Linked DNA regions of Sinorhizobium fredii NGR234. The protein of the gene in region 3 binds, or shares a complex with, the protein of the main gene of each other region. Links are inferred from orthologs where the notes say so. Each region holds a gene or a part of one and is shown on either strand. Other genes may lie near its edges. The genes, in order: NGR_RS02330, NGR_RS02335 and NGR_RS00655.

Region 1 (7,568 bases), 360 kb from region 3 along the record:
ATCCGCGCCTGCAGCCTGTAACCGTCGAACTTGATTTCGTGGAGCCAGCGCTCGCCGGCAGGAGCGGATGAAACAAGGGTGGCCAAGGCCGGCTCGACGAAATCCGGCAAAGGCGCAGCCTTGGCGCCCTTTATTTTGGCGGGATCAGGAACGTTGGCAACGGCCTGGCGCTCCGCTTGTTGCGAAGCGGCTTTCGTCGTGCCGCGGCCCTTCTTGCGTATCCTGCCTATCTTCGATGACCAGCCCGGCTCTTCGCCCGCCACATCCTTGATTTCGCGGCCGGTCAGAACCGATTCCGGCCGTTCCTCGAGAATGTCGGGGTCGTCTTCGGATCTGGCCGCCTCGTCGTCACCCTTGATCAGCAGCCAATTCTCACGCTTTTCGCGGGGTTTGCCGGCCATCCGAACCAGGTGCCAGCGCCCGCCAAGCTTTTCGCCACTGAGTTCGAAGTCGAGATGCCCCTTGGCGTAGCCCCGATCCGCGTCGCCAATCGGCGACCAGGTGCCACGATCCCAGAGAATTACGGTTCCGCCGCCATATTCTCCCTTCGGGATCGTCCCCTCGAAATCCCCATATTCGAGCGGGTGATCCTCGACGTGCACCGCCAGTCGCTTCTCGCCGGGGATAAGGCTCGGCCCCTTGGTGACGGCCCAGCTCTTCAAAACGCCATCCATCTCCAGGCGGAAATCATAGTGCAGGCGTGTGGCGTCGTGCTTCTGGACAACGAAGCTGTTGCCCGAGCGGCGCGCCTTGCGGCCTTTCGGTTCAGGGGTCGATCCGAAATTGCGCTTTTTCCGATAGATCTCGAGAGCCATGGCTCAGCTCGCCTTACGCCGCGGCGCAGCTTCCTTCGTCTTCGCCGCGCGGGTCGCTTTCTTCCTGGTTGGGGTGGTCGCGTTGGTTTTCTTGGCCTTCACGCCGGCGCTCTGCCGCAACGCCTCCATCAGGTCTACGACCCTTTCGCGTTTCGGCTCCTTGCGCGGCTCGATCTTCTTGCCTTCGAGTTTCGCCTTGACCAACTCGGCAAGTGCCTCCTCGTAGCGATCGTCGAACTTTGCCGGATCGAACTTGCCTCGCTTGGTCTTGATGATGTGCTCGGCAAGTTCCAGCATCTCGCCCTCGATCTTCAGGTCCGGCACTTCATCAAACGCGTCTTTGGCCGAGCGAACCTCGTAGTCGAAATTCAACGTCGTCGCGATCAGCCCGTCCTCATAAGCGCGGATCAGCAGCGTGCGCACCCGTCGGAACAGAACGGCTTGAGCAATGGCGGCTACCTTCTTCTTTCGCATGCCCTCGCGGATCAGAGCGAAGGCTTCCTCGGCATGGCTCTTGGTCGGAGCAAGGTAGTAGGGCTTGTCAAAATAAACGTCATCGATGTCACCGCAGGCGATGAAGGCCGAGACCGACAGGGTCTTGTCGCTCTGCGGAACGGCCGCGGCGATCTCTTCGGGCTCAAGCACGACGTAATCGCCGGATCCGACCTCATATCCCTTGACCTGATCGTCCTTTTCGACCGGCTTTCCCGTTTCACTGTCGACGAATTGCCGGTGAACGCGATTGCCGGTCGCACGGTTGATGGTGTGAAAGGCAATCCGTTCCGAGGTAGAGGCTGCAGTGTAAAGCGCCACCGGACAGCTCACCTCTGCGACTTTCAGATAGCCCTTCCAATTTGCTCTCGGCGCCACGTGCGGCCTCACTCTGGCAAAACGGCGCGGCATAGCGCGCGCAACATCCTTCGACGATCTGGAACGTGGATGTGAACGGGTTTGTTCCGCGCCTAGACATTGAGGAGGGCGTTGAGCTGAAAGCGCTTCGACGCCGACCAGCATACACCCGAAACAGGTTGCCGTTGTGCCTCATCCCACCTAAACTCGACCGCAGACACCCGACCAGCCGACACCGCCTTTCTCCCACCATTTCCCAGCCCTCATTCGACAAGGAGCGTGTGCCATGAGGACGAGCCAGGAAGAACTTATCAGGACGCGGGCTTACGAGTTATGGGAGCGAGCCGGGCGTCCGGAGGGGGACGGCGTCCAGCATTGGCTGCAGGCCTCTGAGGAGATTCGGTCGACCGGGATGGATGGCGCAAGCGTCGGGGCGAACACGACACCGAATGCTGAAGCTGCACCGGCGGTCGGGGTCAACGCGAAGAAAGTCGCTAAACCAACTGGAAAGGCCGCGAAGCCGCAGAAGAGTGCTGCCAGCGGCAACGGCGTCCCTCCCACCAAGAAGAAGGCCAAACGGACGGAAGGCGCTTGATCAGCCACGCCGCCGTTGCGCCGTCGCTGTCCTATTTCAGTTAGGATGGCTCCAGTTGTATGGAACACATCCCGTCGCGGAAGATGCCTTCGTCAGGGAAGGTCGGTCGCCGCGTCGGTCTCCTGCGTTTGCGTCGATCAACCGATTTTGTGCCGGCGCAGAACAAGGATCTCAAATCCTGATGACGGCGGCCGCGTCAACGAGAACGTCTCTGATCTTGTCTACAGGCAGGTCTCATTTTCCCGCCGCTGAGTTGAAATTGGCGCCAAAAACGACCTTTGGCTCCGCTGCTCTCGATAGCGGCAGCGGGCGGGGAGCGGTCACCCAGGGCTGGCACGCGGAACGACCGAGTTGCGGACTTTGCTGCCGTTGCATCCATTCTGCTCACCGCCTAGCCAGCATTGGCAAGATCAAGCCCCATCTGGTCTCTTGAGGTGGTCCAGACGGTTCGAACCCCAACTTCTTGTAGACGGCTATCGCCCGTTCATTGTCTGGATGCGGATCGGTCGCGATCACAGGTACGCCCTCATCGAAAAGAGCCTGCATCCTCATTCCGATAAACGCTGAACCATGTCCAACGCCGACCATTTCGGGGTCTCCGATATATTGATCAATTCCCCGCGACCCTTTGGGAAGACCGGCAAAATGGTGATCTTCCCATCCGTGCACCGTGTAGTCCTGCAAGAACGCAAAGGGCCGTTCGTTAATTGAAATGATCCAGCGAGCCACCCGAGGATCAATCAGTTCTGCTTCACCATACGGCTCACCAGAACCCCACCATTCCAGGACATACGGATTCGACCGCCACGCCTTCAGTAAGGCGAGATCATCCAGGGTCGCTCTGCGAAACTCGTACGAATTGATCGCGAACATTAGATCACTCTAGCAGATTGTGCGACGGTGGTATGGGTGGATCTTTCGTATTGCTCAGAGGCCAAAAGGGCGGGTATCCGCTTGGGTCAGGTCTGCAGCGATGCGAACGAGCTCTCCGTTTGATGTGAGTTTCGAGGGCAGTCAGGTGACGACGATCGTTGTTCCGACTGAAGGAACCAGCAACCGGGTTATCGTGAATGCAGCAATGAAACTGGCGAGCAGCAGCGCTGCATCCGCACGGCTCATGCCGTGCGGGTTGATCTGCGCGTCTAGCTACAACCGGCAGCGCCGGCCATTCACGACCGCGTGGGAGAGATCGATCGCGGTCGCCCGATGACCTCCGCCAAAGCGTACATTCGGCGCATAAGCCAATGTCATGGTTATGCGGTCAGCACATCCTCGATGTGGATTGGCAGTGAGCGCACACGCTTGCCGGTCGCGTGGAATACCGCGTTTGCTATCGCCGGTGCGGTACCTACCAAAGCGATCTCGCCGAGCCCTTTCACCCCAAGCGGGTTTACATGCGGATCGACTTCATCGACGAAGAGCGCTTCCAGCTTGGGGATATCGAGATTCACGGGCATGAGATAATCGGCCATGTGGGCATTGACCGGCCGGCCGTCACGCCGATCGAGAACAGTGCGCTCCATCATCGCCATGCCCATGCCGCCAATCATCCCGCCCGTGCATTGGCTTCTGGCAAGCAGCGGATTGACCACGCGGCCTATGCCGTAGGCTCCGACGATGCGACGTATCCGGATGGTTCCGACATCGGGGTCAATGGCGACTTCGGCAAACACCGCGCCGAAGGAATGCATCGAATAGAGTTCCGCCGCTTCGGGATCGCGCTGTGCAGATCCCTCCGCCTCCACCGGCGCGCCGGTCCTGGCGACGATGTCCTGATAGGACAAACCGCCCGATGCTTCCCCACGTCGGCGCAAACGCCCCTCGCTCCACTCAAGATCGTCCACCGACGCCGCGAAGATCGGTGAGTCAGGATCCGCTACCGCGCGCCGGGCCGCCTGCGCCTGCGCCTCAACACAGGCAGCCCGGATTGCCGATCCCACCGACGCCATCGTCCACGAACCGCCATGCGAGGGAGTCTGCGGGAAATGCGACCTGCCGAGCCTGAACCGGACCTGCTCTTGCTGCAAACCGAGGAATTCCGCCGCGACCTGGGTCATGGACGTATAGGTTCCCGGCCCCATGTCGCTCGCCGCCGCCTCGACCTCGGCCAAGCCGTCCGCGAGCAGCCGTACTCTGGCGCTCGCAGGCGCATGGTAGGCCGGATAGGTGGCGGTTGCGGCTCCCATGCCGATCAGAAGACGCCCGTCGCGCATGGAACGCGGTTCAGGTGTTCTCCGAGCCCAGCCGAAGCGTTCGGACCCGAGCTCATAGCATTGCATCAGCGAGCGACTGGAAAACGGCTTGTTTTCGGCTTCGTCGCGTCGCGGTTCATTTCGCCGCCTCAATTCGATCGGATCGACCCCGAGCTTGTAGGACAGCTCGTCCATCGCGCTTTCGAGTGCAAAGATGCCGCTTGCCTCACCTGGACCACGCATATGATTGGGCGTGCTCGTGTCGAGTTGCGCCAAGCGGTACTGGGTGCGCACATTGGGGCAGGAATACAGGTAGGCGGTGACGGCGGTAAGTGCCTCCGTGAACTGCTCGTAGCGGCTCGTTTCGCCCGTGCCTTCGTGTATTACTCCGGTAAGCTTGCCGTCCGGTGTCGCGCCAAGCGCAATGCGTTGAAGCGTGCGCGGCCGGTGGCCGGTCGTGAAGAACATCTGCTTGCGGGTCAGCACAAGCTTGACGGCTCGCCCTGTTTGGCGCGCCGCAAGTGCCGCTAGCGTCACATGCGGCCAGGTCCTCAGACTTGTTCCAAAGGCTCCACCGATGAAGGGGCAGATGACTTCCACATTATCGACGGGCAGACCAAACACCGCGGCGATCTCGGCTTGCTCATTGACCAGATACTGGCTCTTGCTCCAAAGCGTCAGTCGATCGCCGCTCCAGGCAGCGATCGTCGCGTGCGGCTCCATGGGATTGTGGTTTTCTCGGGCAATCTCATAGGTCTCGTCGATCATGACCGGTGCCTGCGTCACCGCGGCATCGGCATCGCCCCGTGATCCGTCGGCCGACTTCGGAGCGATCCTCTCCATGGTCTGGTCTGCATGGTCGACGATCGGCCGCTTAGCCACGTATGTGATACGCAGTGCGGCCGCAGCGCGCTCGGCGTGATCGAGGTTGTCCGCAACAACGATGGCAACGGGCTGCCCGTAAAATTGCACCCGGTCGTCCTGCAAGACATGAAGGCGCTCACCCACGGCCGGGTCTATGACGCCTTTATGCGGTAGATAGGGCAGCTTCTGCGCATTGCGGTGCGTTATCACGGCGACAACGCCTGGCATGCGCTCGACCTCGGTGCTGGCGACCTCCGTCACTCGGCCGAGACCGACAGTGGCGCTGACAATCACGGCGTAGAGCTGGCCCGGTTGGTTGAAATCGGCGGCGTAACGTGCCGTGCCGGTGACCTTGGCGCGACCGTCGACACGGGTCACAGGCTTTCCAATGAAGCTCACGCTCATGCGACTTCTCCCGCCAGTTCCAGCGCCCGGACGACCGTCCGCGGCAAGAGTTCGACTTTGAATTGGTTGTGATGCAGCGGCCGCGCGCCCTGAATGGCGAGTTGCGCAGCTTCCTCGAAGGCCCGCCGTTCGGGCCGTTTTCCCACCAACGCGGCCTCGCAATCGCGAAGACGCCAGGGCCGCGTGCCGACCCCGCCCACCGCAAGACGTACCTGACGGATCACGCCATCTGCGACCAGGAGGGCGACCGCCGCCGACACCAGCGCGAATTCGTAGGAAGCGCGGTCGCGGACCTTCAGATAGCGCGCATGGCGACTGTGAGGCCCACCGGGGACACGTATTTCGACGATGAGTTCGCCTGGAAGCAATGTGTGTTCGAGATGCGGCGTGTCGCCCGGCAGCCGGAAGAGTTCTTCAACCGGGAAGCTGCGCTCGCCCTGCGGCCCTCGCACCCGCATCGTCGCATCGAGAGCCACGAGGGCGACGGCGACGTCGGAAGGGTGGGTGGCAACGCAGTAATCGCTCGTGCCAAGGATCGCATGACCGGAGTTCAAGCCGTCGATCGCGGCGCAGCCGGAGCCGGGCGCACGCTTGTTGCAGCCGGCATCCAGCATGCGGAAATATGGACATCGCACCCGCTGCAGCAGGTTGCCGCCCATCGACGCCATGTTCCGCAGTTGGGGGGACGCGCCCTCGATCAGGCTTTCCGCGATCAGCGGTTGCAGGCGCTGGACGTTCGGATCCGCGGCAACCTCGGCCATGCGCGCCAGCGCGCCGATGACCAGATCGTCACCCTCAATACGGATGCCGCCGAACGGAAGGCTGTTGATGTCGATGAGCCGCTCCGGACGCTCGACCTCCTCGCGCATCAAGTCGACAAGCGTCGTGCCGCCGGCAATGAAGCGCGCGCCGGAAGCGGCCGCCGCGATCGCGTCTTCGGTGCTAAGTGGCTTCTCCAACGTGAAGGGGAACATGGCTCAGCTCCTCCCGGCCGCGTCGGCGACGGCTGCGACGATGCCTGGATAGGCACCGCAGCGACAGATATTGCCGCTCATCCAGAACTGTATTTCCTCCGGCGAGCCGGCGTGGCCTTCGGCAATGCAGCCGAGACCGGACATGATTTGGCCGGGCGTGCAGAATCCGCACTGCAACCCGTCGTGCTCCACGAAGGCTTCCTGGAGGGGATGAAGGGCGCCGTCCTTCTCGACCCCCTCGATCGTTTCGATCCGGGCGCCGTCGTACATGGATGCCAATGTGAGGCAGGAGACGATGCGTTTGCCGTTCACAAGAACGGTGCACGCGCCGCAGGCACCTTGGTTGCAACCTTTCTTCGTGCCGGTCAGATCGAGAGTCTCGCGCAGGACGTCCAGCACCGACTGGCGCGGGTCGACAGTCAGCGTGTGGCCGCGACCGTTCACGGTCAGCGTCAAGGTCACGGCGGCAGCGGCAGGGGCATTCGTCGCTGCAGCCGAACCAGGCGGCAATGCGGCAAGTGCCGCTGCCGCGGCTGTTGCCTGAAGCGCCTCCCGGCGCGAGATGCGGGGTCCCGATAAGTGCAGTGCTGACGGATTCTCGGCCATGGAGGAACCTCTTCTGCAACTGGAGTGATCGATCGCGGCAAAGAATAGGGGCGACGCTGCCGCGGCACTGTCGCGATCTTTTGAAGTTGTCTGAAAGTTGCGATGATCGGTGGCCCAACTTCAGAGCCGCCTGCGGAACTCGCTCGGTGTCAGGCCGACGACCTTGCGAAAGCTCGCCGAGAAAGAGGACTGTGTTTCGTATCCCACGATGAGAGCGATATCGATGATGCGCAGCGCTCGGTCCTTCAGCAGCGTCTTGGCATGGGCG
Region 2 (7,565 bases), 360 kb from region 3 along the record:
TGGCGTGGGCCTGCGCTGCATCCGACCGGGTGAAGGCGCCAAGTTGGGAGGGCGCCATGCTCATCGGGCCGCTGCGCCGTAATGCATATTCAAGCCCGATCATCGCCTTCCCTATCAGGCTGTTGGCAATCGTGTTCAGTGTTTTCGCATTGCCGACCTTGTAGACGGCGCGAATCTGCAAGTGATCCTGCAGGTTTTCTCCCACGCCAGGTAGATCATGCACCACCTCTATGCCGTGGCGCTTCAGCAGGTGTGCCGGCCCAATGCCCGACAATTGCAAGATATGCGGAGAGCCGATCGCGCCGGCGGAAAGGATGACCTCCTTCTTGGCGCGTACCTCCACCCTGTCCCCCCGACGGCTCAGAACGACGCCGGCGCAGCGCGTGCGCCCTGAAGCGTCCGTCTCCAACATCAGCCTCTCGACATGCGACTGCGTCCAGATGCTGAGGTTCGGCCGAGTTTTGGCAGGGCGGAGGAAGGCTTTCGACGTATTCCAGCGCCAGCCGGATCTCTGATTCACTTCGAAATAGCCGACGCCTTCATTGTCACCGCTGTTGAAATCGTCCGAACGCGGGATGCCGGCCTGAACGGCCGCCTCGGCAAAGGACTCCAGGATGTCCCATTTCAGCCGCTGCTTCTCGACACGCCATTCACCGCCATGACCGTGCATGTCGGAGAACCGACTGTTGCCGCCCGTCTGATAATCCGCGCCGCCGTCCAGGCGGTAGTGATCCTCATGGGCTTTGAAGTCCGGCAGAGAATTCTCCCACGACCAGGCATCGTCTCCCGTTGCCGCGGCCCAGCCGTCAAAGTCGCGGGCCTGCCCGCGCATATAGATCATGCCATTGATGGAGGAGCAGCCGCCGAGCGTCTTGCCGCGGGGATAGCGTAGCGACCGGCCATTCAGCCCGGCGTCCGGCTCGGTCTTGAATAGCCAATCGGTGCGCGGATTGCCGATGCAATAGAGGTAGCCGACAGGGATATGGATCCAGGGATAATCATCCTTCCTGCCCGCTTCCAGCAAAAGCACGCGCGTCGCGGGATCGCGGCTGAGACGGTTTGCCAGCAGGCAGCCGGCAGAGCCTCCACCGACGACGATGTAGTCGAACTCCAGATTGTTGTCGCGCACGGCGGACGTCTGTTTCATCGGGCGAACGCTCCTGCGCATCGAGACACAGGCTTATAAAGATCGATCGGTAATAGGCTCATTTCCCACGCCTCCCTCGTCCTTTCTCAGATAAAACTTGAATCCGAGAGAAATCCAATTAGAAGTGCGACAAAACATTATAAGCGGGACTAATATGCCTCACCCGATCGACTTGAAGACCCTGAGAGCGTTTGTTGCGGTGGCTCGCGAAGGAAATGTCACGCGCGCTTCCGAGCAACTGCACCTCACCCAGCCCGCTCTCAGCCAGCACCTGAAACGTCTTGCCTCCGATACAGGCGTCACCCTGTTCCGGCGCACGTCCAAGGGATTGGAACTGACCCATCAGGGCGCGTTGCTGGCCGCGAAGGCCGAACAGGTGTTCGCCGCTCTCCAAGATTTCGGGCAGACGGCCCGACATTTAGGCGCGCAGGTGCGCGGCAAGCTCAGGATCGGCACGATCATCGATCCGGAGTTCACCAGGCTTGGCGGTTTTCTGAAGGCCCTCGTCGACAGCGGACCTGGGATCGAAACGGAGCTTCGCCACGGCATGAGCGGCGATGTGCCGGAAGGGCTCCGGCGAAACGAACTGGATGTCGGCTTTTTCCTTGGCGATATCAGAGACTTCGATCCAGTGGCAAGCGCCACTGCGGACGGAAGCGACAGCCTCTTTCACGTTCGCGAACTGGCCCGACTGACCTACCGCGTCGTCGCGCCGCCATCGCTCGCGGCTTTTGTACGTGGACAGGACTGGGTTGCCCTTGCGGCCCTGCCGTGGATCGGCACGCCGCACGCGTCCGTCCACAATCGCCTTTTAAGCGAGGTGTTTGGAAAGCTAGGGGTCCGCCAAAACATCGTCGCATCCGTCGATCAGGAGCCATCCATGCTTGCGATGGTCCGCACGGGTCTTGGGCTAAGCCTCTGCCGAGAATCCCTTGCACTACATGAGCAGCAAGCACACGGTCTTGTAATTGCCGACAAGGTCGCAATCGAAACGGCTTTGAGTTTCGTGTGCTTGGGTGCGCGCATGGACGATCCGGCTATCAAGATTGCATTTGACGCTGTCAACCGCGTGTGGAACTGAGGTTGAACCCGGCGTGCAAATGACGCGCGAATCACCAGGCGGGCCGAACGCAAGGGCTCGGCCACGAACGTCTTTGAAGATCCCACTCCCGGGCCGGCCGACAACATCCCCGATTCGAGCCAGTTGTTCGAGGCGACGCGCAAGCTTTCGACAATCCAACCGGACGGCGGTGCTGCCGATCGCTGTTGCCGCCCTATCTCCGTCGCTGTCGCCGGCGCCACGACGCTTCCGTACAAGGAGGTTCTATCGGTGGTGAAGAACTTTAGCCTCCTAAGAGTGTAAGTCTGCTTTGATCGCGATCAGCAGTAGCTGCTTTTTGCGGCTTAAACTTCCGCTCACCACCCTTCCGAGACGCATGGGAACGGGTAAATTCGACCCACTACAGACGACCGAGCGCGCCCGCCTCGAGCGCCTGCTGCCCAGCGGTAGGACGCAGCAAGCAAACCGCGCGATAGATTCACACTGGCCCCTTCATCGCATCGATCAAAGCACGGAAACCCGCAGATAAGTGGCGCCGACTGGGGTAGTAGAGGTAAAGGGGCTCCTCCGGCTGACACCAGTCGTCCAGAACTTGCACGAGTTCACCGTCTGCAATGTGCTTTTGCACACGGTTTTCCCAGACATAGGCGAGCGCCACACCGCTGAGCGCGGCCTCAACCATCAACTCGTGATCGTCAAGCGAAAGGGGCCCGGTCGGCTGGAAGCTCACCGACTGTCCGCCCTTCTTAAAGTCCCAGGCATATCTGGCCCCGGAAGGGAACATATTCTGGATGCAGAAATGGCGTTTGAGGTCGTGCGGTGTGATCGGCACCGACCGCCGCTCGAAATAGGCGGGCGAGCCGACGACGACGAGGCGCAGCTGTGGCTTGATGCGCACTGCAATCATCCCCTCGCTCACCCGCTCCCCGAACCTTATGCCAGCATCGAAACCCTCCTTGACGATATCAACCAGGCGATCGGTGGCGCTGACTTCCAGTTGCAGGTTGGGATTCTTCGCGAGCAAAGGCCCGATGACGTGGCCAATCACAAATGGGGCGACAGAGTTCGGCACATTGATTCTGACCCGGCCAAAGGGCGTGTCGCGAAATCTGTTCAGCGCATCGAGCGCGGATGTGATCTCGCCGAAAGCCGGATCGAGATACGATTGCAAGAGGTCGCCTGCTTCCGTCAGCGAGACGCTGCGCGTCGTGCGATTCAAGAGCCGAACACCGATCCGGTTCTCGAGATTGAGGATCGCGTGGCTTATTGCCGAAGCCGTAACGCCCCTCTCCTCGCCCGCCATTCGAAAGCTCTTGTGACGGGCGACGGCCGCAAAGGCTGCAAGTTCGGAAAGCTCGGACGCGCGCATTACTGAACACCGCTCATCATAGTCTCGAAAATAACAAACCTTATGCATCAGAACGATTTAGGTCAAATTCAGCCCGTCAGCACAGAGATGCGGACGCGAACAACCACATCGGCTTTGAAAGGCCGAATCGACCCTAAAAGGAACGTGTCATGAAGGTCTGGTTCATCACTGGTGCATCCCGCGGCTTCGGCGCGCTGATGACCAAAGAAGCACTGGCAGCCGGCGACGCCGTGGTCGCTACCGCCCGCAATTCAAGCACCGTCGTCGAGCAGTTTGGCGATAACCCCAATCTTCTCGCCGTCGCACTCGACGTCACGAACGAAGCCCAGGCGAAGGACGCGGCCGCAAAGGCCATCGAGCGCTTCGGCCGCATTGACATCCTCGTCAACAATGCCGGTTATGGTCTGCTCGGCGCAGTCGAGGAAGCGACGGCAGAGGAAGTTGAGAAGCTCTATGCCACCAATGTCTTCGGATTGCTGAAGGTCACGCGTGCCGTACTACCGTACATGCGCCGCCAGCGTGCTGGTCATGTTCTGAATTTCTCGTCTGTCGGCGGATACTTCGGTTATCCCGGCTGGGGCGTTTACGGTTCCACCAAGTTCGCCGTCGAAGGGCTTTCGGAGTCACTTGCGGCCGAACTCAAGCCATTCGGCATCAAGGTGACGATCGTCGAGCCCGGGTTCTTCCGCACCGATTTTCTCGCCGACAACTCGCTGTCGGTCAGTGCGGCTGCAATCCCCGACTATGTCGGCACGCCGGCAGGCGACATGCGCACCTTTGCGGCCCAGGCGAACCGTTCTCAGCCGGGCAATCCGGTGAAGCTTGCCGCCGGGATCGCCACCCTGGTCAACGCGGCCAACCCGCCGCTCCGCATGCCCTTCGGAAGCGACACGGTCGCCGTGATCGAGGAGCAGAATGCCGGTGTAGCCAGGGAGCTTGCCGAGTGGCGCGAACTTGCGCTCTCCACGGATTTCCCGAAGGACGAGATAGCCGCCTGATCCCTCCTCCGAGGCTCCGTTCGCAATGAGGCCAACGGAGCCATCGTCCTTGACAATCAGAACGGGGCGAATGCCCACGTCAGCAGCGCCCGACAAAAGTGTGACTTATCGATCGCCGCGAGAAATGCTAAGCGTCACAGGAGACACAGGCTCCTGCAGATCGATAGGAGATGTCCTCCATGGGCGGACATGCGCTTGCGGATACGACGGTTCACGTTCGCCGTTTGCAAGGAGGCGTATCGCCCCCTGTCGTTCCAGAGGCGTTTTCCGGCGACACACGGCTCGTCGGCCGCTGGCATAACAAGCCATTCGAATACGATCTGCCGGCCCTCGAAGATCACATTCTTTCCGCGACATATGCCGGTACCGGCACCGCCTCGGTGAAGATCGGCCGGCAAACGATTTCTGCTCCGGCAAGGTCCGGGATGATATCGTTCTGGCCGAGAGGGCATAGAGGGTTCTGGCGCGTGGATGGTGCCGTCGAGGTCTCGAACGCCTTCCTGGGGCGTAGCCGCTTTCTCGCCTGCTCGGATCAGGTGGGAAATGGTCGGGAACCCGACCTTCTCGGCCGCGTGCATTTCAGCGACCCCAAGCTGTTCACGATCATGACGTTGATCAACGACGAAATCAGTTCGGGCGATGCGATATCGCACCTGTTCATCGAGCAACTTCTCGATCTTGCATGCCTTCAGCTCCTCAGAGCCCACTCCGCAACTTCGGTGCCAATCTCGCCTGGGCCGCGGCGCGGCCTGTCGAACTGGCAAGTCAGGCGCGTGACGACCTACATGCGCGAAAATCTTGCGGCGAATATCCGGATTCAGGAGCTCGCGGATCTGGTCAGTTTGAGCCGCTTTCATTTCTGCACGGCCTTCCGGATGGCCACCGGGCATACGCCATACGGCTGGCTGACCCACCAGCGGATCGCCCATGCCAAGACGCTGCTGAAGGACCGAGCGCTGCGCATCATCGATATCGCTCTCATCGTGGGATACGAAACACAGTCCTCTTTCTCGGCGAGCTTTCGCAAGGTCGTCGGCCTGACACCGAGCGAGTTCCGCAGGCGGCTCTGAAGTTGGGCCACCGATCATCGCAACTTTCAGACAACTTCAAAAGATCGCGACAGTGCCGCGGCAGCGTCGCCCCTATTCTTTGCCGCGATCGATCACTCCAGTTGCAGAAGAGGTTCCTCCATGGCCGAGAATCCGTCAGCACTGCACTTATCGGGACCCCGCATCTCGCGCCGGGAGGCGCTTCAGGCAACAGCCGCGGCAGCGGCACTTGCCGCATTGCCGCCTGGTTCGGCTGCAGCGACGAATGCCCCTGCCGCTGCCGCCGTGACCTTGACGCTGACCGTGAACGGTCGCGGCCACACGCTGACTGTCGACCCGCGCCAGTCGGTGCTGGACGTCCTGCGCGAGACTCTCGATCTGACCGGCACGAAGAAAGGTTGCAACCAAGGTGCCTGCGGCGCGTGCACCGTTCTTGTGAACGGCAAACGCATCGTCTCCTGCCTCACATTGGCATCCATGTACGACGGCGCCCGGATCGAAACGATCGAGGGGGTCGAGAAGGACGGCGCCCTTCATCCCCTCCAGGAAGCCTTCGTGGAGCACGACGGGTTGCAGTGCGGATTCTGCACGCCCGGCCAAATCATGTCCGGTCTCGGCTGCATTGCCGAAGGCCACGCCGGCTCGCCGGAGGAAATACAGTTCTGGATGAGCGGCAATATCTGTCGCTGCGGTGCCTATCCAGGCATCGTCGCAGCCGTCGCCGACGCGGCCGGGAGGAGCTGAGCCATGTTCCCCTTCACGTTGGAGAAGCCACTTAGCACCGAAGACGCGATCGCGGCGGCCGCTTCCGGCGCGCGCTTCATTGCCGGCGGCACGACGCTTGTCGACTTGATGCGCGAGGAGGTCGAGCGTCCGGAGCGGCTCATCGACATCAACAGCCTTCCGTTCGGCGGCATCCGTATTGAGGGTGACGATCTGGTCATCGGCGCGCTGGCGCGCATGGCCGAGGTTGCCGCGGATCCGAACGTCCAGCGCCTGCAACCGCTGATCGCGGAAAGCCTGATCGAGGGCGCGTCCCCCCAACTGCGGAACATGGCGTCGATGGGCGGCAACCTGCTGCAGCGGGTGCGATGTCCATATTTCCGCATGCTGGATGCCGGCTGCAACAAGCGTGCGCCCGGCTCCGGCTGCGCCGCGATCGACGGCTTGAACTCCGGTCATGCGATCCTTGGCACGAGCGATTACTGCGTTGCCACCCACCCTTCCGACGTCGCCGTCGCCCTCGTGGCTCTCGATGCGACGATGCGGGTGCGAGGGCCGCAGGGCGAGCGCAGCTTCCCGGTTGAAGAACTCTTCCGGCTGCCGGGCGACACGCCGCATCTCGAACACACATTGCTTCCAGGCGAACTCATCGTCGAAATACGTGTCCCCGGTGGGCCTCACAGTCGCCATGCGCGCTATCTGAAGGTCCGCGACCGCGCTTCCTACGAATTCGCGCTGGTGTCGGCGGCGGTCGCCCTCCTGGTCGCAGATGGCGTGATCCGTCAGGTACGTCTTGCGGTGGGCGGGGTCGGCACGCGGCCCTGGCGTCTTCGCGATTGCGAGGCCGCGTTGGTGGGAAAACGGCCCGAACGGCGGGCCTTCGAGGAAGCTGCGCAACTCGCCATTCAGGGCGCGCGGCCGCTGCATCACAACCAATTCAAAGTCGAACTCTTGCCGCGGACGGTCGTCCGGGCGCTGGAACTGGCGGGAGAAGTCGCATGAGCGTGAGCTTCATTGGAAAGCCTGTGACCCGTGTCGACGGTCGCGCCAAGGTCACCGGCACGGCACGTTACGCCGCCGATTTCAACCAACCGGGCCAGCTCTACGCCGTGATTGTCAGCGCCACTGTCGGTCTCGGCCGAGTGACGGAGGTCGCCAGCACCGAGGTCGAGCGCATGCCAGGCGTTGTCGCCGTGATAACGCACCGCAATGCGCAGAA
Region 3 (7,715 bases):
CGGTGCCGATGGGGTAAACTCGGCGGTTCGCAATAGCCTGGGCCTGGCGAAAAGGGTCGTCGATCTCCAGGATGGTTGCGGGCGCTATCTCATTCCCCGTATTCCGGAGGATGCAGCGGGTCGGTCGCTTGAATACTGGAACGGTGGCCGCCGTGTCGGCGTGGTGCCCGCGAGCCGCGACACCGTCTATCTTTACGTCTGCTGCCCGGCCAGCGACCATGTCGGGCGGCTCTCCCCACCGGACAGGAAATCCTGGACGAAATCCTTCCCTGCACTAGCTTCCTATATCGATCGCCTAACGGACAACGGTCGGTGGGCCTCCTTCAGCGATGTGACCTGTCATTCATGGCGCAAGGGCAACGTCGCGATCCTGGGCGACGCCGCTCACGCCATGTCGCCCAATCTCGGCCAGGGCGCTGGTGTCTCCATGCAGACCGGGTTCGTGCTTGCCGACGAGCTTTCCAGAACGCCTGAAATCCGTGCCGCCCTTGCGAGTTGGGAAGCGCGGCAGCGTCCCGTCGTCGATGCGACGCAGAAATTCTCGCGTCTTTATGGCCGGGTGGGAACGCGCTGGCCGAGGCCCTTGCTCGACCTGCGTTCCGCTTTCGTCTGGGGCGTGGGAAAATCGACGCGGATCCAGCGCAGGGTTAATGTCGCAGCGCACAGCGACGTGACTTGAACCAAGGTGCACACGCGCCTAGAACCAAATAGTGGCAGGCCTCACAGGGGACAATCGGGGCTTGCCACCCCTTCGTTGCGTCTCCATGAGATCCGGCATGTCAGCGATCAAACGATCACCCCAGACACGGCACGCGAGCCTGCTGCGTGCCGGCAGCGGTTGCGAAATCAGCACATCGGATATCGAGCTTATCCGCCTGCTACAGGCCGATGGTCGCATCTCCTTCGTCGATCTTGCCGAGAAGCTGGGACTAACAGAAAAGACGGTGCGCAGGCGGGTTGGAGAGCTTCGCGCGCTCGAGCTCATAGAGATTACCACGGTCGCCTCGCCAAGGGCCATTGGCTACAGTTCGGTGGCGCTCGTCGGCATAAGGATAGTGGGTGGCTCCAATCGACTCGACATCGCTGAACAGCTCTTTGAGCTCAACGCCGTTGACTATGCTGTCACGACCTTCGGTGCTTATGACATTCTCGTCGAGCTTGTGTGCCGCGACAATCGTGAACTCGGGGACCTGCTGGACGGGGCCATCCGAGGCATGGATGGTGTCAGGGAGATCGACATCTTTCCCTATCTCAGCCTGCATTACCAGCAGCCGGCCTGGGACCGGACGCAGGTCAAGGAGGGAGGCTCGCGGTTCTCTTCCAACATTGTGCTCGACAAGGTGGATCGCGAGATCGTTCGCTGTCTCAGCCAGGACGGGCGCATGCCGTTTCTCGAGATTTCCCGTCATATCGGCATCTCCGAAAGCCAGATCCGGAAGCGTTACGCTCGGCTTCTCGAACAGGGTGCAGTCCAGGTGCTCGCCATGACAAACCCGCGCAGCATCGGATATCGCACTATCGCATGGGTATGTCTGACCGTCGCATCGGGCGCCAGCATCACCGCAGTCGGTGACCAGGTCTCGGCACTCCCATCCGTCGCCTATATCGCCCTGTGCGCCGGCAAGTTCGACATCATGGCGGAGGTCATGTGTCGGGATCCAGACGACCTGTTCGAACTGCTGGACAAGCGTATCAAGTCGCTTCCCGGGATAAGTTCAGTTCAGACGATCCTCTGCGAGGATTTCCTCTATCGGCGGATTACGCCCATAGAGGAATGATGGGACTGATGGCGCTGGCAAAGGCGCAGGTTCGGTTCGGCAGCTATGACGAGGCGGTACGCAACGCCGAGCGGGCGCGCCGGCTGCATCCGATGGCACCGGAGTACTATACCTATGTCTACGGTCAGGCGCTCTATGCTGCCGGCCGCCTCGATGAAGCCGACCAGGTCCTGCGGGAATGCCTGATCCGCGCGCCGCGCGAGGCGGATTGCCTGCTGATCCACACGGCCGTGCTCAGCCAGCGTGGTGATTTGCAAGGCGCGCAGCGCGCGATGGCACAGCTGATGGACGACGACCCTCAGTTTTCGCTCGCCCGGGAGCGCGCCAATCGTCGCTTCGGCAATTCCGCGCTCATGGACAAATTCCTACTCCAGCCTGCGGCAGCCAGAGCCCCGGAGGTTACAAGCGGATTCCATTCCCAGAGTATGCGATCATTGTTGTGGGCGCCCGCGCGGTTGGATCGGGAGGGGGAATGCGTGTGCGGTCTGCCGCCGGCATCCCGCTCTGCCTGATTTGGAATCGATCACACCTGAAAAATCTGGCGTGCGGTGTTGATACCCCTCTGCCCGGCAGGGCAGAGGGGGTGCTGCCCCGCGCAGCTTGGAAATGCGACCCTCGCGCGATGCTCGCATTCGTCCAATCAGGCCCGTCGTGTCCGTTGCGTCTGACCGCATCGACGCGTCAGATGGCCGTCAGCGGCAGGCCGGGGAGCAGCCTGTCCAGGGTGATCGGGAATTCGCGCACGCGGACGCCGGTCGCATTGTACACCGCGTTGGCTATTGCCGCGCCCGAGCCGCAGACGCCGAGCTCGCCGAGCCCCTTGGCGCCGAGCGGATTGGCCTTGTCGTCGAATTCCTCGAGAAAGACGACTTCCATCTCCGCGACGTCGCCGTTGACGGGGACATGATACTCGGCGAGATCGTGGTTGACGAAGTGGCCGGAGCGGGGATCGAGCACGGCTTCCTCCATCAGCGCAGCACCGATACCCCAGGTCATTCCGCCGAGGATCTGCGAGCGTGCGGTCCTGGCGTTGAGGATGCGGCCGGCGCCGATCACCGAGAGCATGCGGCGCATGCGGATCTCGCCGGTGTCGCCGTCGACCGCGACCTCCGCGAAGTGCGCGCCATAGGAGTGCTGGGAGTAGGCTCGGTAGCTTTCCGTGTCGCGGGCGGCGGCGACCGAACCGGTCGCCGCAATGCCGTCGGGCGCGATTCTGGCGATGAGATCGGTCAGGCTTACGGAACGGTTGCCGACCCGCACCTTTCCGTCGGCGAAACTCGGCGCGACGTCGTTCGCGCCCCTGAGCGGCGAGCGGTCGCTCGTTCGTGACGCCGCCATGATCCTCTCCCTGAGGGCGTTGCAGGCATGGTGCAGCGCCGAACCCGCGCTCGCCGCACCCCAGGAGCCGCCGGAGCCGGCCGTGCGCGGGAAGCGGCTGTCGCCGAGCTCGACCTTGACCGCGGCGACCGGAACGCCGAGGCTTTCAGCCGCGATCTGCGCGAGGATGGTGTAGGTGCCGGTCCCGATATCGGTCATGTCGAGCTGAGCCGTGACGCGGCCGTTTGCATCGATCGCCACGCGCGCCGTCCCGGCGCCGATGTAATTCGGCCGAATGGCGGCCGCCATGCCATAGCCGATGAGCTTGCGGTCTTCGCGAATGCGCCCCGGGGCCGGGTTGCGGCGCTCCCAGCCGAAGCGCCGCGCGCCTTCCTGCATGCAGGCGACGAGGTTGCGCGTTGAAAACGGAACGCCCTGTTCCGGGTCCGCGGTCGGCTCGTTGCGGATCCTGAGCTCGATCGGATCGAGGCCGAGCTTCTCGGCGAGCTCATCCATCGCCGATTCAAAGGCGAGCATGCCGGGCGCCTCGCCCGGCGAGCGCATCCATTCACCGCGATTGAGGTCGACGGGGACGAGCTGGTGGCGGGTCAACCGGTTCGGCGCGGCGTAGAGCGAGCGGCCGAAGACCGCGGTCTGCTCGCAGAACTCCTCGAAACCGGAGGTCGCGGACCAGACAACATGGCCGATCGACGTCAGTCGTCCGTCGCGCTCGGCGCCGAGCCGCACCCGCTGGACCATCTCGGCACGATGACCGGCATTGGCGAACATCTGCTGCCGCGTCAGCGCGACCTTGACCGGGCGGCGCAGGACCCTTGCGGCGAGCGCGGCGAGGACGGTGTCGGCATGGACGATCAGCTTGGAGCCGAAACCACCGCCGATGAACGGGCTGACGGTGCGTACATGCTCTCGCGGAATGCTGAGCGTGCTGGCGAGGCCGGCCTGGAAATTGGCAAGCGTCTGCGCGGACGTATAGACCGTCACCTCGTCGCCCGACCAGACCGCGAGCGTCGCATGCGGCTCCATGGGGTTGTGGTGCTCGTAGGGCGTCCGGTAGGTCGCATCGACCGTGACGGAAGCGGCGGCGAAGGCGCGGTCGAAGTCCCCGACGGCGCTGTCCGTCTCGAAGCCGGCATTGGTGCGCCGGGGCGCGTAGGCGTCGGCGAGACGCGCCGGCAGATCGAAGGCGCCGCGCTCCTCTTCATAGCGCACGTCGATGAGCGCCGCGGCAGCCCGCGCCGCCTCGAAGGTCTCCGCCAGGACGAGTGCGACCGGCTCGTCGTGGAAGCGAACGCGGTCGCTGTTGAGCATGGGCCTGGCGCGGCTGAAAACCTCCGGCACCGTGGGCGTAACCGCCGGGCCGAATTCCGGCTGGGCCGGTGCGTTGCGATGGGTCATGACGTGAAGGACGCCCGGCGCCTGCTCGGCTTTCCTACTGTCGATCTCGACGATGCGGCCCTTGGCGATGGCGGCGCCGAGAATATAGCCGTAGGCGGCGCCATTCACGGCGTGCTCATAGGCATAGGTCGCGCGGCCGGTGACCTTCAGCGGTCCGTCGATCCGCGCGATCGACTGGCCGACAAGGCCGTTCTCCGAGGAACGGTTTTCCATGGTCTCGGTCATCGTTGCACCTCATGCACCTTCGGCAGCCGCGGCAAGCGTCTGTCGTAGCGTGCGCTTTGCCAGCGGGATCTTGAAATCATTGCCGCCGCGCCCCACCGCTCCGGCGAGCGCGGTCTCGGCCCCGGAAAAGGCGGCGTCGGCGGCGGCCGCGCCGGCGAGCACGTATTCCGCTTCCCGCGGGCGCCAGGGCTTCGGTGCAACGCCGCCGATCGCGATGCGGGCGCTCCTTATGCGGTCGCCGCTCGTTTCGACAACGGTTGCGACCGAGACGAGCACAAAGGCATAGGAAGCGCGGTCGCGCACCTTGCGGTAGAGCTGCCGGCCGGGCGGCGGGGGCGGCAGGGTCACGGCCGTGATCATCTCGCCGTGGCCGAGTGCCGTCTCGACATGCGGGGTTGCGCTCGGCAACCGGCGGAGGTCGCCGATCGCGATCGTGCGAGTCGTGCCATCGGGCAGGGTGGTCTCGATCTGGGCGTCGAGTGCGGCCATGGCCACGGCCATATCCGAGGGATGCACCGCGATGCAGGTCTCGCTGGCGCCGAGCACGGCGTGCATCCGGTTGAAGCCCTGAAGCGCCGCGCAGCCCGATCCGGGCGCGCGCTTGTTGCAGGGCATGCTGCGGTCATAGAAATAGGGGCAGCGGGTAGCGGGACCGCACCCGCGGATCGGCGGCGAGATCGCCGTTGCGGACCTGTGCGCCGATGCGCAAGCCACCCTCCGGCGTCTCCTCGATCCGGTCAAGCGGCAGTCGGCTGATGTCGACGAGATGCGTCGGCCGCTCGATCTCCAGCTTCATCAAATCGAGAAGATTGGTACCGCCGCTGATGAACATCGCTTCCGGCACGGCCGCCACTGCGGCTGCCGCCTCGTTGACGTTGCCGGGGCGCACGTAGGTAAAGGGTTGCATGAGCTCACGCCTCCTCGGATGCGTCGCGGATGGCAGCGACGATGTTGGGATAGGCGGCACAACGGCAGAAATTGCCGCTCATGCGCTCGCGGATCTCCGCCTCGGTCAGCGCCGCGGGCCCGGCGACGTCGCTGCTGGCATGGCTTGGCCAGCCGGCGCGGATTTCCTTAAGCATTCCCACGGCCGAACAGATCTGTCCCGGTGTGCAATAGCCGCACTGGAAGCCGTCATGGGCGACGAAGGCCGCCTGCACCGGGTGCAGCCGGTCGCCGTCGGCGAGCCCCTCGATCGTCGTGATTTCGTCGCCTTCGTGCTGGGCTGCGAGCGAGAGGCAGGAGTTGATCCGTCGGCCGTTCACGAGAACGGTGCACGCACCACACTGGCCGTGGTCACAACCTTTTTTTGGAGCCGGTGAGGCCGAGATGGTTTCGCAGGGCATCAAGCAGGGTCGTGCGCGGGTCGAGCTCCAGGGCATGTTCCGTGGCGTTGATCCTGAAGCGCATCGGCGTTCTCGGTATCGGCGGCGCGACCGGCCCGGCCGTCATGGGGCCGCCAGTCACCGCGGCACCGGCGGGCAGGCCGGATGCGAGGACGAGGCAGGTCGCCGCCCCGCTTTCCAAAACCGCCCTGCGGGTAATCCTGTAGTCCGTTACAGCCATGAATGATCTCCCGGTCGCAACGGCATGAGCCGGGAGGGCTTCTGCCCTCCGGCGAGCCGGCGCCTTGCTATCTTCGACAGGCGGAATTTGGGCGTGCGGGGGGTCGCTTTCTTTCAGGAAACCGGAGGTCCTGTCAGGATTCCGGAGAAAACTGCAGCCGGTAGGCGCGCGGGGTGATGCCCTTGAGCCGACGGAAGGTCGTGGTGAAACGGCTCTGGCTGGAGAAGCCGAGGCGGAAGGCAATGGCACCTATCGCCAGGTCCGTCTCGCGCAGCAGCAGTTCCGCCCCGCCCCACGCGTTCCTCGAGGATATAGGCATAGGGCGGACGGCCGGTCGTCTCCTTGAAACAACGCGCGAAGCTATCGACCGGCATCTCGGCAATGGCTGCCACTTCGCTCAGCGAGATATCGGAGGCGATATGGGCGTCAATGTAGTTGCGGACGCGCTCGAACGTGCGACGGCCAAGGCGGCCTGCGCTCGCGGCCGGACGTGGCCGCCCCCAGGCCGGCCGTGCGCAAACCGACAAGGGAAACCAGATGCTCTACATAGACTGTGTCCGGGCGGTGGCCGAATAACATCTCGGTACAAAGCGATCGCAGAAGCGTGCCGATGACTGCGTCGCTTTCGTTTACCAGAATCGGAATGTCGCGCAGCCGTTCCAAACCGGGAAGCGCAAGGTCGGGATCAATCCACAGGGCAGAATAGGAGAGGTCGACGTCGCGGTAGAATCCGATCCGTTCCGCGCCGGCGGGAACGAAAGTGAGGATTCCGGGTCGGTCCTGCCCGTCATAGATGATCTTGCGCTCGGTCCGGCTCGATGTCCGGGACGTACTTCCCCCATCTGTCAGCACGATCAGATGATGAGGTGCCGTCCAATGGAGTTCTGCCTCCTGGCATGCCCAGCGCCGACTGTCGAACATGACTGACGAATCAATCCAGGACGCAGTTTGCAGCGGTGCTGATTCTTCTTCCCGGGTCCGGATACGTCCGTCGCCAAGCAATGGTTTGAATGACATCGCAGCATTCCATCAGTTCACCTCGGGAGCCCCGGCGGCTGCGCCACAAAGTGTATCGGTGAGGTTCGTCACCGACACATCGGAAGTCATAGGAACAACAGTCCGGCCTTGGTAGACCCCAGTCGTTCAAGGATGTTCAATGATTGGTGACCGCCTATTGCGGTGCGTTGTTACGAGCACTTCGATCGTCACGGGCTGTCGACCGATTTGTACAGCGTCACCCCCCTTCCGAATGGCGCGTGGGCGTTGAGATTGCGGACCTGTGGTTCGATTCCTATCAAGGCGAGGATGCACAGTCGACGGTCACATCGGCGAAAGATCGATCGCCTCCCGCGGCTTCCTCCTTCCAAGGTTTTCCAACGCGAGCCGGAACACACCCGGTGGCAACCGTCAGTT

What was found.
Region 1: the proteins of NGR_RS00655 (region 3) and NGR_RS02330 are in contact, whole or in part, in a crystal structure (PDB 5G5G), measured with the Escherichia coli proteins. The link is inferred for Sinorhizobium fredii NGR234 from one-to-one orthologs.
Region 2: the proteins of NGR_RS00655 (region 3) and NGR_RS02335 are in contact, whole or in part, in a crystal structure (PDB 5G5G), measured with the Escherichia coli proteins. The link is inferred for Sinorhizobium fredii NGR234 from one-to-one orthologs.

The regions. Positions count from the first base shown.
Region 1 is NC_012586.1:473,943-481,510, forward strand. Bases 4,706-7,568 are described here. They hold NGR_RS02330 (FAD binding domain-containing protein), read right to left. Parts: upstream 6,695-7,568; coding sequence 5,717-6,694; downstream 4,706-5,716. Other genes in these bases: NGR_RS02325 (xanthine dehydrogenase family protein molybdopterin-binding subunit), read right to left, coding at 4,706-5,720; NGR_RS02335 ((2Fe-2S)-binding protein), read right to left, coding at 6,698-7,300; NGR_RS02340 (helix-turn-helix domain-containing protein), read right to left, coding at 7,421-7,568. Also shown: ligD (DNA ligase D), read right to left, coding at 1-815; NGR_RS02310 (Ku protein), read right to left, coding at 819-1,685; NGR_RS32780 (hypothetical protein), read left to right, coding at 2,077-2,259; NGR_RS02320 (GNAT family N-acetyltransferase), read right to left, coding at 2,644-3,132; more of NGR_RS02325, read right to left, coding at 3,513-4,705. UniProt on the Escherichia coli protein: Oxidizes aldehydes to the corresponding carboxylic acids with a preference for aromatic aldehydes. It might play a role in the detoxification of aldehydes to avoid cell damage.
Region 2 is NC_012586.1:479,442-487,006, reverse strand. Bases 4,706-7,565 are described here. They hold NGR_RS02335 ((2Fe-2S)-binding protein), read left to right. Parts: upstream 4,706-5,764; coding sequence 5,765-6,367; downstream 6,368-7,565. Other genes in these bases: NGR_RS02325 (xanthine dehydrogenase family protein molybdopterin-binding subunit), read left to right, coding at 7,345-7,565; NGR_RS02330 (FAD binding domain-containing protein), read left to right, coding at 6,371-7,348; NGR_RS02340 (helix-turn-helix domain-containing protein), read left to right, coding at 4,955-5,644. Outside these bases: NGR_RS02360 (GMC family oxidoreductase), read right to left, coding at 1-1,147; NGR_RS02355 (LysR family transcriptional regulator), read left to right, coding at 1,302-2,228; NGR_RS02350 (LysR family transcriptional regulator), read right to left, coding at 2,686-3,576; NGR_RS02345 (oxidoreductase), read left to right, coding at 3,726-4,574. UniProt on the Escherichia coli protein: Oxidizes aldehydes to the corresponding carboxylic acids with a preference for aromatic aldehydes. It might play a role in the detoxification of aldehydes to avoid cell damage.
Region 3 is NC_012586.1:121,500-129,214, forward strand. What follows is about bases 2,099-5,108. They hold NGR_RS00655 (xanthine dehydrogenase family protein molybdopterin-binding subunit), read right to left. Parts: upstream 4,737-5,108; coding sequence 2,460-4,736; downstream 2,099-2,459. In the rest of the region: NGR_RS00640 (FAD-dependent oxidoreductase), read left to right, coding at 1-679; NGR_RS00645 (Lrp/AsnC family transcriptional regulator), read left to right, coding at 777-1,778. UniProt on the Escherichia coli protein: Oxidizes aldehydes to the corresponding carboxylic acids with a preference for aromatic aldehydes. It might play a role in the detoxification of aldehydes to avoid cell damage.